Regions from separate parts of the Massilia sp. SYSU DXS3249 genome, predicted to be linked through region 1. Evidence: predicted binding sites of a transcription regulator. Region 1 holds the regulator's gene; the other holds the start of a gene.
The links. Region 1 encodes sigma-54, which starts transcription at its own class of promoters, with help from an activator protein. Its sites were predicted from a motif close to TGGCANGNAANCTGCTTT; they were not measured.
Positions count from the first base shown of each region.

Region 2: ACWCIA_RS17145 (pilin) is a predicted target of sigma-54. The motif match lies at 2,549-2,566, and genes of this name have one in related genera.

Region 1 is NZ_JBSIPX010000011.1:146,889-154,089, forward strand. Features, by position in the region: gene rapZ (RNase adapter RapZ) at 1-290, shown strand, start outside; gene ACWCIA_RS14540 (enoyl-CoA hydratase/isomerase family protein) at 339-1,424, opposite strand; gene hpf (ribosome hibernation-promoting factor, HPF/YfiA family) at 1,539-1,892, opposite strand; gene ACWCIA_RS14550 (RNA polymerase factor sigma-54) at 1,953-3,422, opposite strand; gene lptB (LPS export ABC transporter ATP-binding protein) at 3,445-4,206, opposite strand; gene lptA (lipopolysaccharide transport periplasmic protein LptA) at 4,206-4,823, opposite strand; gene lptC (LPS export ABC transporter periplasmic protein LptC) at 4,839-5,438, opposite strand; gene ACWCIA_RS14570 (KdsC family phosphatase) at 5,464-5,997, opposite strand; gene ACWCIA_RS14575 (KpsF/GutQ family sugar-phosphate isomerase) at 5,997-7,019, opposite strand; gene ACWCIA_RS14580 (monovalent cation:proton antiporter-2 (CPA2) family protein) at 7,135-7,201, shown strand, end outside.
Region 2 is NZ_JBSIPX010000015.1:73,628-80,828, reverse strand. Features, by position in the region: gene ACWCIA_RS17160 (prolyl oligopeptidase family serine peptidase) at 1-377, shown strand, start outside; gene ACWCIA_RS17155 (flagellar brake protein) at 515-1,225, shown strand; gene ACWCIA_RS17150 (pilin) at 1,298-1,747, opposite strand; gene ACWCIA_RS17145 (pilin) at 1,987-2,475, opposite strand; gene sucD (succinate--CoA ligase subunit alpha) at 2,772-3,653, opposite strand; gene sucC (ADP-forming succinate--CoA ligase subunit beta) at 3,671-4,840, opposite strand; gene ACWCIA_RS17130 (DUF2889 domain-containing protein) at 4,914-5,477, opposite strand; gene recX (recombination regulator RecX) at 5,858-6,316, opposite strand; gene recA (recombinase RecA) at 6,389-7,201, opposite strand, start outside.

The sequences.
Region 1 (7,201 bases):
CGATCCCGAACCCCTATTACGACCACACGCTGCGCCCGCTCACCGGCAGGGACGCCCCCGTGATCGCCTTCCTCGACGCCCAGCCGAGCGCCGGCGAAATGCTGAACGATATCCGCCAGTTCGTCGAAAAATGGCTGCCTTCGTTCAAAACGGACAACCGCAGCTACCTGACGGTCGCCGTCGGCTGCACCGGCGGGCAGCACCGCTCGGTGTACATGGCCGAGCGCCTGGCGGCCTACTTCGGCGAGACCGAGCGCGTGGTGCTGCGGCACCGCGAGCAGTCGTTCTGATGTGAATTTGTAGGGTGGGCACTTGTGCCCACCCTACGATACGGCGCCTCAGTCCAGATTCCGCAGCGGATGCGCATACGCCGGCCACACCGGCTCGAAGAAGCGCTCCACCATCCCAGGCGTGACCTCGTCCAGCGTCGGCGGATTCCACTTCGGCGCATTGTCCTTGTCGATTACCAGCGCGCGCACGCCTTCCAGCACTTCGCCGTGCTCGAAATTGCGGCGCACCAGCGAGCGTTCCATCCGCAGGCAGTCGGCCACGCCGAGCGAGGCGCCGCGCACCAGCATCTCGTGCGTCACGCACATCAGCAGCGGCGAACGCTGGCGCATGGCGGCCAGGGCCTTCTGCGCGAACGGGCTGTCGTCGGTTGCCAGGGAGGCCATGATCGCCGGCACCGAACCGGCGCCGAAATGCGTGTCGACCGCGGCACGCGCCGTTTCCAAGGGGCTCTGCCCTACACCGGCCTTGAGCGGCGCGGCAAAGGCGCGGATCGCTTCGGCCAGCTGTGCACCCGGCGTCGCCTCGACCAGCGCGTTCAGCTCGCCCAGCTTCTCGCCAGGGACGAACACGTCCGCCAGCCCGACATACAGGGCGTCGGCCGCGCCGATGGTCAATCCCGTCAGCCCCAGGTAATTGCCCAGCTGGCCAGGCGCGTGCGACAGGAAATGGCTGCCGCCGACGTCCGGGAACAGGCCGATGTTCACTTCCGGCATCGCCATCTTGATGCGGTCGGTGACGATGCGCAGGCCCGTATCCGGCCCGCCCTGGGCGATGCCCATGCCGCCGCCCATGACGACCCCATCCATGATCGAGATGTAGGGTTTCGGATAGAAATGGATCAGGTGGTTGAGCGCATACTCTTCCGTGAAGAAATCTTCCAGCAGCGCGCTGCCGCCGGTCGGGGTCGCCGTGCCGGCGTCGTGGAAGAAACGGATGTCGCCGCCCGCGCACAGGGCTTTTTCGCTGCTGCTGGTGAGCACGACGGCAGCGACCGCCGGGTCGTCGCGCCAGGCCAGCAGGGTCTCGGTCAGGCGCCGCACCATGGCGAGCGAGAGCGAATTGAGGGCTTTGGGGCGGTCGAGGGTGATCACGCCGGTGCCGTTGGCAACGCGGGTCAGGACATGGTCGGTCATGGTGAATAGGGTTATGGGAAAGACATGCATTCTACCCAAGCCCGTGCGCGGCGTGCCGCCAAAATGAAAAGGGCGCCCTCCAGGCGCCCTCGTTCAGACGGTGCTTAATGCCGATCAGACAGCAACAGCCTCTCCGCCTTCAGGACGGCGCTTGAGCGCCTCGTGACTATGATTTTGCAGCATCGATTTGTATTTCATCACCTGGCGATCCAGCCTGTCCATCAACAGGTCGATCGCGGCATACAGGTCTTGCGCCACACTTTCCACGTGTACAGTCTTGCCGGACATGCGCAAGTTGATCTCGGCTTTCTGCCTTTTGTCTTTTTCGGTGAGATTGTCGATCGCAAGGATCACATGGGAATCGATCACTTGATCGAAATGGCGGGTGATGCGTTCCAGCTTGTTCTGTACGTATTCACGGATGGCGGGGGTGACATCGAGGTGGTGACCGCTGATAGTGAGATTCATACACACTCCTTTGAAAGAGGAGCGGCGGCCGGTCGCGCAGGTAGCGCGTGGCTGCCGCTGTTACAAGGATTTGCGGAGACTGACTGGAGGAATCTTGAGTGCCTCGCGGTATTTTGCAACCGTGCGGCGCGCGATGACCATTCCTTGTTCACCGAGCATTTCCGCGATCTTGCTGTCGGATAATGGGTTCCTGGGGTCCTCTGCTCCTGTCAGTTGCGCAATGAGCGCCCGAATCGCCGTCGACGAGGCTTCGCCCCCCGCTTCGGTGGCGACGTGGCTTCCGAAGAAATACTTCAGCTCAAACATGCCGTGCGGGGTCAGCATGAATTTTTGAGTTGTTACGCGAGAAATTGTGCTCTCGTGTAGGCCTAGTGTATCAGCTATCTCGCGAAGCACAAGGGGACGCATGGCAACCGCGCCATGGCTGAAAAAGTTGCGCTGACGCTCGACGATTGCCTGGGAAACACGCAGGATCGTGTCGAAGCGCTGGCGCATGTTCTTGATGAGCCACTTCGCTTCCTGCAGCTGCGCGCTCATCTGGCCCTCGCCCTTGCCCTGCTTGAGCAGGGCCGCGTAGACATTGTTGACGCGCAGGCGCGGCATGACTTCGTGGTTCAGCATCACGCTCCAGCCGGAGGCCGTCTTGCGGACGATAACGTCCGGAACCACGTAGTCCGAGGTGCTCGACGCAAAGGCCGCGCCCGGGTGCGGATTGCACTGGCGGATCACGGCCTGCGCTTCGCGCAGGTCTTCGTCGTCGCAGTCGAGCGCCTTTTTCAGCTTGTTGAATTCGCGCTGGGCGAACCAGCTCAGGTAACCCTCGACGATCTTCAAAGCCATGCGCCGCGTCACCAGCGGGACGCCGGGCATCTGCCGGATCTGCAAGGCCAGGCACTCGCTGGCGCTGCGCGCGCCGACGCCGACCGGATCGAGGCTCTGCACCAGCGCCAGCGCGCAGCGCAGCTCGTCCATCTCCACTTCCAGCTCCTCCGGCAGGCGGGCATGGATCTCGTCGAGCTGCTCTTCCAGGTAGCCGTTGTCGTCGATGGCGTCGATCACCAGTTCGGCCAGGGCGCGGTCGCGCGCGCTGACGGCGGTGACCCGGATCTGTTCCGACAGGTGCTCGCGCAGCGTGACGCCGATCGCGCCCAGCTGCGGCCGGCCGTCGTCGTCGCCCTCGCTGCCCGAGGCGCGCGGGGCGTCGCCCCAGTCGTCGGCCTCGCCGCGCTCGACGTCGCCGCCGCCGTCGAGCCCGTCGCCATTGTCCGCGGGCGCGGCGCTTTCTTCCTGCCCCGGCGCCGGCGCGTCGGGCTGCTGGGCCGGCGCATCGTTGATGGCGCCGTCGGCCAGCAGGCGCACGGAATTGTCGAGCGGGTCGTCGATCCGCTCGAGCAGCGGATTATCGGAGAGGATCTGCTCGATCTCCTGGTGCAGTTCGAGCGTGGACAACTGCAGCAGGCGGATCGACTGCTGAAGCTGCGGCGTGAGCGCCAGGTGCTGCGAAGTCCGGAGTTGCAGGGATTGTTTCATGGTGCGGCTGTTCGTTCCGTGGTCACATGCGGAAGTGTTCGCCGAGGTAGACGCGTCGTACCGACTCGTCGGCGATGATGTCGTCAGGGCGCCCGGAAGCCAGCACGGCGCCCTGGTTGATGATGTAGGCGCGGTCGCAGATGCCGAGCGTCTCGCGCACGTTGTGGTCGGTGATCAGGACGCCGATGCCGCGCTCCTTCAGGAAGCGCACGATGCGCTGGATCTCGATCACGGCGATCGGGTCGACACCTGCAAACGGTTCGTCGAGCAGCACGAAGCGCGGATTGGTCGCCAGCGCGCGCGCGATCTCCACGCGGCGGCGCTCGCCGCCCGACAGCGACAGCGCCGGGTTCTCGCGCAGCTTCTCGATCTGCAGTTCGGCCAGCAGGGAATCGAGGCGCTCGTTGATGGCGGCCTTGGTCAGCGACTTGCCGTTGTCGTCGCGCTGCAGCTCGAGCACGGCGCGGATGTTGTCCTCCACCGTCAGCTTGCGGAACACCGACGCTTCCTGCGGCAGGTAGGACAGGCCGAGCACCGCGCGGCGGTGGATCGGCAGGCTGGAAATGTCGGTGCCGTTGATTTCGATGGTGCCGGCGTCCGAGGGCACCAGGCCGACGATCATGTAGAACGAGGTCGTCTTGCCGGCGCCGTTCGGCCCGAGCAGGCCGACGACTTCGCCGCAGCCCACCTCGAGCGAGACGTCGCGCACCACCAGGCGCTTGCCGTAGCTCTTTTGCAGGCCCCGCACGACCAGGGTACTGCGGTTGTCGTGGTCATCCTTCATTATTTCTTTCCTGCTGGTGCCGGTGCCGGTGCCGCGGGCGTGGTGCCTGCGCGTGCAGTCGGCGCTGCCGCTGCGGGGGCTGCCGCGCCGGTGCGGCGCGGTGCGATGATCAGGGTGCCGCGGCCGCCGCCGGCCTTGGTCTGGCCGCTCGGGTCGTTGCGCACGGTCGCCACTTCGCGGCGGTTGTCGTAGGAGATGTAGGGGCCGACCAGTTCGTTCGTCATGCGCCCGTTTTCGAGCTCCTTCACGACCGCCTTCGAGAACAGCTTCACCAGTTCCTCGCGCTCCTCGTATTCGATGCGCTCGGCCTGGCCCTCGACCCACAGGTCGGGCCCGCCGTCGCGCTTCTGGCGGAAGGTCGCCACGCGGCCCGGATTCGAGGTCAGCGTCACGCTCATGTAGCCTTCGGGCGTTTCCTTGACCAGGGCGCGGTCGGACTTGAGCAGCAGCGTGCCGCGGGTGACGACGACGTTGCCGGTCAGGATGCGCGTCTGCGTGACTTCGTCCACGTCGAGCGAGTCGAATTCGACGACGGCCTGCTTGAGCGAGTCCGCCTTCTCGGCCGTGGCCGACAGCGACAGCAGCGAAAGGAAGGCGGCGGCAAGCAATTTTTTCATGTGTTCTCGTTCCTGTTATTGGGTGGGCGTGTTTTGGCGCGGCGGATAGACGATCTTCCCGCGCCCGCCGAGGTGCATCTTCTGGGTCGGGTTCACCGCATGCAAACCGACAGCGTCGACCGAGGAAGCGCCGAGCGTCATGCGTACCGGGCGGTTCGTCTTGACGATCTCGTCGTCGGCCAGCACGGTCAGCGCATCGGTCTGGGCGTGCAGCTTCTCGCTGGTCGGCGTGGCCGGGCGCAGGATGTCGACCTTGCCCATCAGTTCGACGCGGTTCTCGCCATGGAAGACCTGGCCGCGTTCGGCGTTCATCGTCATGCGCGGGCGGCCCGGCGCCATGCTCTCGACCACGGGCCGGGTCACTTCCGACATGTCCGGGCCTGGATGGTGCACCAGGCGCTCGCCGGACATGACGTAGCGCGGCGAGCCGGTCTCGGTCATGCGCACGAAACTGAAGTTCTCGACGATGTAGTCGGGTTCGTTGGCGGCATTGCCGCCGGCGACCGGGTCTTCCGACTGGATCGCCTGCAGCAGCCAGAAACTGCCAAAGGCGAAAAACACGGCGGTGAGCATCAGCCCCAGCGTGCGCCAGCGGTGCGCGGTGCGTTTGTTCACGTAGGTCGCCATGGTTCTTGTCTACTCACGCAAAATATGGCGCCAGCGCCTGCTCGTAGGTCCCCTGGGCGCGCATCACGAGGTCGCAGACCTCGCGCACGGCGCCGCGCCCGCCACCTGCTTTAGTGACGTAATGGGCGCGGTGCTGCACCTCGGGGTGGCCGGTCGGTACGGTGACGGCAAAGCCGACCTTGCTCAAGAGCGGCAGGTCGATCACGTCGTCGCCGATGTAGCCGCACTGCTCGGCGGCGAGCCCGGTCTGCGCCAGCAGTTCGGCGAACGCGATGCGCTTGTCGTGAAAACCCTGCCAGACGTGGGTGATGCCCAGGTCCTTTGCACGGGCATTGACGATCGGCGATTTGCGCGCGCTGATGATGGCGGTGGCCACGCCCGTCTTTTGCAGCAGCTGGATGCCCAGGCCGTCGAGCACGTTGAAGGTCTTGGTGACTTCGCCGTCCGGACCATAGGTCAGGCTGCCGTCGGTGAGGATGCCGTCGACGTCGAAGATCATGACTTTCACGCGCGCGGCGCGTTCCACATGGGCCAAGGGAGTCATCATCAGATCACCTTTGCGCGGGTCAGGTCGTGGATGTGCAGCGCGCCGACCAGCACGCCGTTCGAATCGACCACCAGCATCTGGTTGATGCGGAATTCTTCCATGATCGCGACCGCGTCCACCGCCAGCTGGTCGGGGTGCACGGTGCGTGCGCCGACGTGCATGACGTCGCTGATGAGCAGCTGCGTGAAGTCCTGCTGGCGCTCGATCAGGCGGCGCAGGTCGCCGTCGGTGAACACGCCCAGCGGACGGTTCTGCCCGTCGACGATGGCGGTCATGCCCATGCCTTTCTGGCTCACCTCGAGCAGGGCCCGGGCCAGCGGCACGTCCGGCGCGACGGCCGGGATGGCCTCGCCGCTGCGCATCACGTCGCGCACGTGGGTCAGCAGGCGGCGGCCGAGGGCGCCGCCCGGGTGCGAGCGCGCGAAATCTTCTTCCTTGAAGCCGCGCACATCGAGCAGCGCGACGGCCAGCGCGTCGCCCAGGGCCAGCGTGACGGTGGTGCTGGCGGTCGGCGCCAGGTTCAGCGGGCAGGCTTCCTTCGCCACCGAGATGTCGAGGTGGACGTCGGCCAGCAGGGCCAGGCGCGACTGCGGCTTGCCGGTCATCGCGATCAGGGGCGCGCCCATGCGTTTCACGACCGGCAGGATGTCCATCAGCTCCGACGATTCGCCGGAATTCGAGATGGCGATGAACACGTCCTGCGCGGTCACCATGCCGAGGTCGCCGTGGGCGGCTTCGCCCGGGTGCACGAACATGGCCGGGGTGCCGGTCGAGGCCAGGGTCGCCGCGATCTTGCGCGCGATGTGGCCGGACTTGCCCATGCCCGAGACCACGACGCGCCCCGTGCAGGCGTAGAGGACGGCGACGGCGCGCACCAGGCTGTCGTCGGCATCGAGGCGGGCGTGGACGGCGGAAATGGCTTCGGCTTCGATCGCCAGCGTCTCGCGCGCCAGCGCCATTACGCGCCGCGACTGGTTCTCGTCAAAACTGTTCAGCATTGTTTTTTCATCGGTTACACTCATCCCGGAAGTATAAACGAATTGGGAAAGCAAAAAACTTGCCAGACGTATCAAACAACGCGTTGCTTACACAAAGTTACCTTTATTTAACACAAAGTTATCCCTATTTAACGAACGAATGGCATCCGGCCTCGAACTGACCCTCCTGCTGCTCGGCAGCGCCGTGCTTGGCGTGGTCGTGTTCC
Region 2 (7,201 bases), on a different contig from region 1:
CCGACGGCTTCAAGTGCCTGGTCAACCACGACGGCGTGTTCGACACCCGCGGCATGGCCTACTCGACCGAAGAGCAATGGTTCACCGACTGGGAAAACGGCGGCCCGTATTTCGCGGTACCGGACCAGCATGAGCGTTTTAACCCGGTGCACCACGTGAACAAATGGAAGACCCCGATGCTGGTGATCCAGGGCGACCTCGACTTCCGTATCCCGACCGCGCAAGCCCTGTCGACCTTCACGGCGCTGCAGCGCCGCGGCATCGACAGCAAGCTGCTGGTCTTCCCGGACGAAAACCACTGGGTGCTCAAGCCGGCCAATTCCGTGTTGTGGCACCACACCGTCATCGGGTGGCTGGACCAATACCTCAAACGCTGAACGTTTCGTTGAAACAACAAAGCCCGCGCCAAACGCGGGCTTTTTTATGCAGCTTGACTGTCAATTTATTTCTCTGGGGCTAACACTGGTATCATGACGACCCGCCTGGCATCGTTGTCAGGCATTTCGAATACGCCATGCAAGTCGCCCCATCCGCGGAACTCAAAGCGCAAGATTACGATTTCGAGACGATGAACCTGCAAGTCGGTACCCGGCTGCAGCTCATCACGCATCGTCGCATCAAGCCCGTCCAGCACTTCTCGGCCCTGATCGGGTACGCGAAGGACGAGTACATCATCCTCAAGATCCCGATGGAAAACGGCGCACCGATCGCGCTGGCCGAGGGCGAGCGCCTGACGATCCGCGTGTTCTCGGGCGTGAAGGTGTGCTCCTTCGCCTGCACCGTCGAGCGGATCTTTGCGCGGCCGCTGTTCTACGTGCACGTGTCGTTTCCGAAAACAATCCAGGGCACCAGCCTGCGCACCGCCATGCGGGTGAAGGTCGACCTGCCGGCGCAGTTGGCAGGCAGCGGCACGCACGGGCGCCCGCTGGCCTGCACGATCCTGAACCTGTCGGTCAGCGGCGCACTGGTGGTGTCGCCGAGCCGGCTGCCGCCCGACGAAGAGCAAGTCGCGCTGCAGTTTTCCCTGAAGGCGCCGCCGGACGACCAGGAAGTGCGCATTTCGGCGCGCGCGGCGATTCGCAACGTGAACGTGTCGAAAGCGGCGGACGAGTCCGAATTGTTTACCTATGGCATGCAGTTCATCGACCTCGATCCGGTGCACTACACGCTGCTGCAGAACATGACCTACGAGGCGCTGCTGGCGGACCGGCAGAAGATCGTCTGAGCTGCCGCGCTGATGCCCTCAACCCCGCTGCTGCGGGGTTTTTTATTGCCTGGGCCTTAGGAGCCGGATGGGTTACGCCGCTTTTCCGGTGCAGACCCCTTTCGCGCCGATCAGGTTTTGCGGGACCGTGTTGGCGCTGCAGCTCCAGGCGCCGGTGGCGACGTCGCGGGTCAGGGTAATCGTCTGGTCCCGGACGCTGGCCGGTCCGGCGACGATCTTGCAGCTGAGGCTGGCAGCGGCGGCGTTGGCAGTGGCGCCGAAACTGCAGTGGGCGGTGGCCGTTTTCGACAGGCCGACCTCTTCCGGTACGGTCACGTCTTCGCCATCGTTGAGCCTGGTATTCACGCCGATCTTGCCTGCCGAGACTTCGGCCAGCGCGGCGCCGAACTTGGCTTTCGCCGCGTAGTCCTGGTAGGCGGGAACGGCAATGGTCGCCAGGATGCCGATGATGGCGACGACGATCAGCAATTCGATCATGGTAAAGCCGGCTTCTTCTTTCTGAACAACTTGTACGCGTTTCATGGGTTCTCCGGTCGGTGTTGGAATGGTCATGCGCAGGCAGACTTCGCCGCGCGGGCAAAGTATGGATGGCCAAAAACGGCGACCTTTGCGCTAGCAGAATCGTGCGCGGGTCTGTGACGACGCGGAGAAGGAAGCGGGGTAGAAGCGTGGGGGACGTACGGGCGGAGAGCGCGCCGGTGAGGTGTAAACGAAAAAAGCCGCCCGAAGGCGGCTTCTGCTGATGCTGTTACCTGCTGCTATTACGGGTTCGTCGGGGTCGTCGTCGATGCCGCTACGATGTTGGTCTTGGTGATGGCGTCACGTGCGGCAGCGTTCGTCAGGCCGGCAGCAGGGGTGTTCACCCATGCGATGGTCGAATCGTTGGCGGTCGGGTCCATGGTGAAGGTCTGGCCGTCGACGCCGCTGCCGATGCCGTTAGCGAACTGGACGGTGATGGTGCCGGAGGTAACCGATGCGGCAGCCACTTCCTTGGTTGCGGTGAAAGCAGGAATGTTGGCAGCTGCGTTGGTGGTGGTGCAGTTGGTTTCAACGCCGCCAGCTTCCTGGATGCACATGCCGACTGCGGTCTTGATTCCGGCGACCGAGCTCAGTGCTGCGCCGACTTTGGCTTTCACGGTGTAGTTCTGGTATTGCGGGATGGCGACAGCTGCCAGGATGCCGATGATCGCAACGACGATCATCAGTTCGATCAGGGTGAAGCCGGATTGTACTTTCTTAACAATTTTCATCGATTTCATGGTGTATCTCCAGTCAGGGGTGTTTGGGGTTATCTGTTGCGTTGCTTGGTGCCACGTTCTTCTTATTGCAAGCGCCGTGCCAGCCCATTTCACTCCCAAATCGATAGTTGCATTACAACAAAAGCGACAAAATGCGGCATGCCGGCTGGATGAACTGACAAATTTTGTCAGCTCACGTGCAATTTCTGTCGGACAACTTGTCTTGTGACAGGTTTTGGCATGTGCCGGCGCATAAAAAAAGGGAAGCACGCAGGCTTCCCTCTTTCAAACAACCAGAACTGCCGGTATTACAGCATGGCCTTCAGCAGGCGTGCCATTTCCGACGGGTTCTTGGTGGCCTTGATGCCGCACTCTTCCATGATGTCCAGCTTGGCTTGCGCGGTATCGGCGCCGCCCGAGATCAGCGCGCCGGCGTGGCCCATGCGCTTGCCCGGAGGCGCGGTGACGCCGGCGATGAAACCGACGACTGGCTTCTTCATGTTGTCCTTGACCCAGTGGGCGGCATTGGCTTCGTCCGGACCGCCGATTTCGCCGATCATGATGACCGCGTCGGTATCAGGATCGTCGTTGAACATCTTCATGATGTCGATGTGCTTCAGGCCGTTGATCGGGTCGCCGCCGATGCCGACTGCCGACGATTGGCCCAGGCCCAGTGCGGTCAGCTGGCCGACTGCTTCATAGGTCAAGGTGCCCGAACGCGAAACGACGCCGATGCGGCCCTTCTTGTGGATGTGGCCCGGCATGATGCCGATCTTGATTTCGTCCGGGGTGATCAGGCCTGGGCAGTTCGGGCCCAGCAGCAGGGTCTTCGAGCCGGCCTTGGCCATGCGGTCCTTCAGGGCCATCATGTCACGGACTGGAATGCCTTCGGTGATGCAGATGGCCAGGTCCAGTTCGGCTTCGACGGCTTCCCAGATGGCGGCAGCTGCGCCCGCTGGCGGGACGTAGATGACCGACACGGTGGCGCCGGTAGCGGCTTTCGCTTCGGTGACGTTGGCGTAGATCGGGATGCCTTCGAAATCTTCGCCGGCTTTCTTCGGGTTCACGCCAGCAACGAAAGCGGCCTTGCCGTTCGCGTAGTCGCGGCACATGCGGGTGTGGAACTGGCCGGTCTTGCCGGTGATGCCCTGGGTGATGACTTTTGTATCTTTGTTGATCAGGATCGACATTTGTTTATTCCTTCGAATTAGGCGTTACCAGCTGCAGCGGCGACGACGGCCTTGGCTGCATCTTCCATCGTATCGGCAGCGATGATCGGCAGACCGGAGTCGGCCAGCATCTTCTTGCCCAGGTCTTCGTTGGTGCCCTTCATGCGCACGACCAGCGGCACTTGCAGCGACACGGCCTTCGATGCGGTGATCACGCCTTCGGCGATGACGTCGCAACGCATGATGCCGCCGAAGATGTTGACCAGGATGGCTTTCAGGCCCGGGTTCTTCAGCATGATCTTGAATGCTTCGGTGACTTTCTCAGCCGTTGCACCGCCGCCCACGTCCAGGAAGTTGGCCGGCTCGCCGCCGAACAGCTTGATGGTGTCCATGGTCGCCATGGCCAGGCCGGCGCCGTTCACCAGGCAGCCGATGTTGCCGTCGAGCGAGATGTAGGCCAGGTCGAACTTCGATGCTTCGACTTCGGCTGGATCTTCTTCGTCCAGGTCGCGGTAGGCCATGATGTCCGGCTGGCGGAACAGGGCGTTCGAGTCGAAGTTGAACTTCGCATCCAGCGCGATGACCTTGCCGTTGCCGGTCAGGATCAGCGGGTTGATTTCGGCCAGCGACGAATCGGTTTCCCAATAAGCCTGGTACAGGCCCTTCAGGTTCTGGCGGGCTTCGGCCAGCGATTCGGCAGGAATGCCGATCTTGGTCGAGATCTCGTCGGCTTCGGCATCGGTCAGGCCGACGGCCGGGTCGATCGCGATCGAGTGGATCTTTTCCGGGTTGCTGTGCGCGACTTCTTCGATGTCCATGCCGCCTTCCGACGAGGCCATCAGCACGACGCGCTGCGAGACGCGGTCGGTGACCATCGAGACGTACAGTTCTTTCTTGATGTCGGCGCCTTCTTCGATCAGCAGGCGGCGCACTTTCTGGCCTTCAGGGCCGGTCTGGTGCGTGATGAGCTGCATGCCCATGATCTGCTCTGCGTATTCCTTGACCTGTTCCAGCGACTTGGCAACCTTCACGCCGCCGCCCTTGCCGCGGCCGCCAGCATGGATCTGTGCCTTGACTACCCAGACCGGGCCGCCGAGCTCTTCAGCTGCCTTGACGGCCTCTTCCACCGACATGCACGGAATGCCGCGCGGAACCGTCACTCCGAACTTTCGGAGGATTTCTTTGCCCTGATACTCATGGATTTTCATGCTGGCGTCCCTTCTTCTGTTACTGATTTAGTAGTTGATTAAAAACTTCGACATCGGATGTTAACCCCGAATGCTAACCCGTGATGGCCTTGATTACCCAGCGCGGATAATACTGTGCCACGGCGGGGCCGTCGGCGCGCAGCGCGTGGCAGCGGTCGATCTCGTACGGACGCACCGCGTCGCCATCATTGGCGGCGCTGCGTGTCTCGAACTCGTCATCGGCGAAGGCCTGGATTGCCGCGGTGGGCAAGACCTGCGCCAGTTCGGTCAGGTGGGTGCAGCCGAGCACGCCCGAGAGGCGGTCTTTCAGGTGCAACCGGAAATGTTTGGCAAGCGACAGTCCCACCAGCTTTTTGTAAGCGGGGCCGATCGTGTCGCAGTAGCCGGGATACGGCACCGCATCGGACGCGGCTTCGGCGTCGACGATCTCGAGGTCGCGGTTGATGGTAATGCGCAGGCTCAGGTCGTGCACGGCGGTGCCGGCCGGACGGTTGCCGGAGGCAAGCACGATGTCGCGCGCCTTGATGTCGCGAATGCGCGCGTCAAGATCCCACAGGCCATCGTCGCGCGCGTACGCTTCGACAGTAATGGCGCGAGTATGCCGCAGGGAGCGCGGGGCGGGAGAAGACAGGGGCATAAAAAAACAAACGTGCCGATTGATCGGCAAACAAGGTGGCAGCCGGTGTGCTGATGCACGTTGCCGCAGCTTCTGCGGCAACAACCGCTCATGCGGCGCTGCTTAAACCGTGAAAGTTTAGCACAGGCCGCAGCCGGTTGCACTGCAACATGGTGCGTGACGACGCCTGCCGGGCACCGCAGCGGTCGAAGGTGGCAAGCTTGTCAATGTTGCGACCGCAAACCCAAGGGGCGTAAAAAAGCGCCAGCGCGCAGCGCCATCCGTCGTTGAGGAATATGCAAACGCATATCGGCGGATGGCGCTCCGCGCTGGCGCCTGGGATCGTCACAGATGAGGGTACAGATGAGTAATACAGGCAAGCGGACAGCCTGCGGACAAGCTCAGAAGTCGTCATCCTCGGGCGCGCCCTTGAGCGCCGCACGCACGGCGCTGCTGGAAAAGCCGCGCGCCATCAGGAAACGCATCTGCTTGCTGCGCTCGGCCGCGTCTTGCGCGACGGTGCCGAATTTGCGCTGCCAGACTTCGACCGCACGGGCGGTCTCGCTTTCGGCCAGGCCGGACTTCAGTTCGGCCAGCGCCTCGCCGTTGACGCCATGGCTTTGCAGCTCGGCCATGACACGGCTGTTGCCGTAGCGCGAGGCTTTTCGATGAATCAGCGATTCGGCGAAACGCTCCTGCGACAGCCAGTTGTTCTTCTCTAAAAAATCGAGGAGGGCGTCGATGTCGTCGCCCTCCTCGGCATGGCGCGCCAGCTTGCGCTTGAGCTCCAGGCGGCTGTGCTCCCTCATGGAGAGGAAGCGCAGCGCCCGGGCTTTCAGGCTCAATACGGGTGCGCGCATGATGACAGCACATCAGCTGGGGCCAGGGCTTGCGGCTTGCAGGTGCAAGCCAGCCGGCCCGACCCCGGCCGATTACTCCGAGACGGCTTTCAGCTTCGGCTTGTCGTCGCCGGCGTCGCCAGCGACTGGCGGCAGCTCACGCACGCCGAGTGCTGCACGGACCTTGTTCTCGATTTCGCGCGCCAGGGCTGGGCGGTCTTTCAGGAACAGGCGGGCGTTGTCCTTGCCCTGGCCGATGCGTTCGCCGTTGTAGCTGTACCAGGAACCGGACTTCTCGACGATCTTGTTGTCGGCGCCCAGATCCAGGATTTCGCCTTCGCGCGAGGTGCCTTCTCCGTACAGGATGTCGAAGTGGGCTTCGCGGAACGGTGGCGCGATCTTGTTCTTGACGACCTTGACCTTCGTTTCGTTACCGATGACCTCGTCACCCGACTTGATCGAGCCGGTACGACGGATGTCCATGCGCACGGAGGCGTAGAACTTCAGTGCGTTACCGCCGGTCGTGGTTTCCGGGCTGCCGAACATCACGCCGATCTTCATGCGGATCTGGTTGATGAAGATGACCAGCGTGTTGGTGCGGTTGATCGAGGCGGTCAGCTTGCGCAGTGCCTGCGACATCAGACGGGCTTGCAGGCCAGGCAGGGAATCGCCCATGTCGCCTTCGATCTCGGCGCGCGGGGTCAGTGCCGCCACCGAGTCGATGACCACGAGGTCGACCGAGCCCGAACGCACGAGCGCGTCGGTGATTTCCAGTGCCTGCTCGCCGGTGTCCGGCTGGGAGATCAGCAGCTCGTCGAGCTTGATGCCCAGCTTTTGTGCGTAGGTCACGTCGAGCGCGTGCTCGGCGTCGATGAACGCGCAGGTGCCACCCAGTTTCTGCATCTG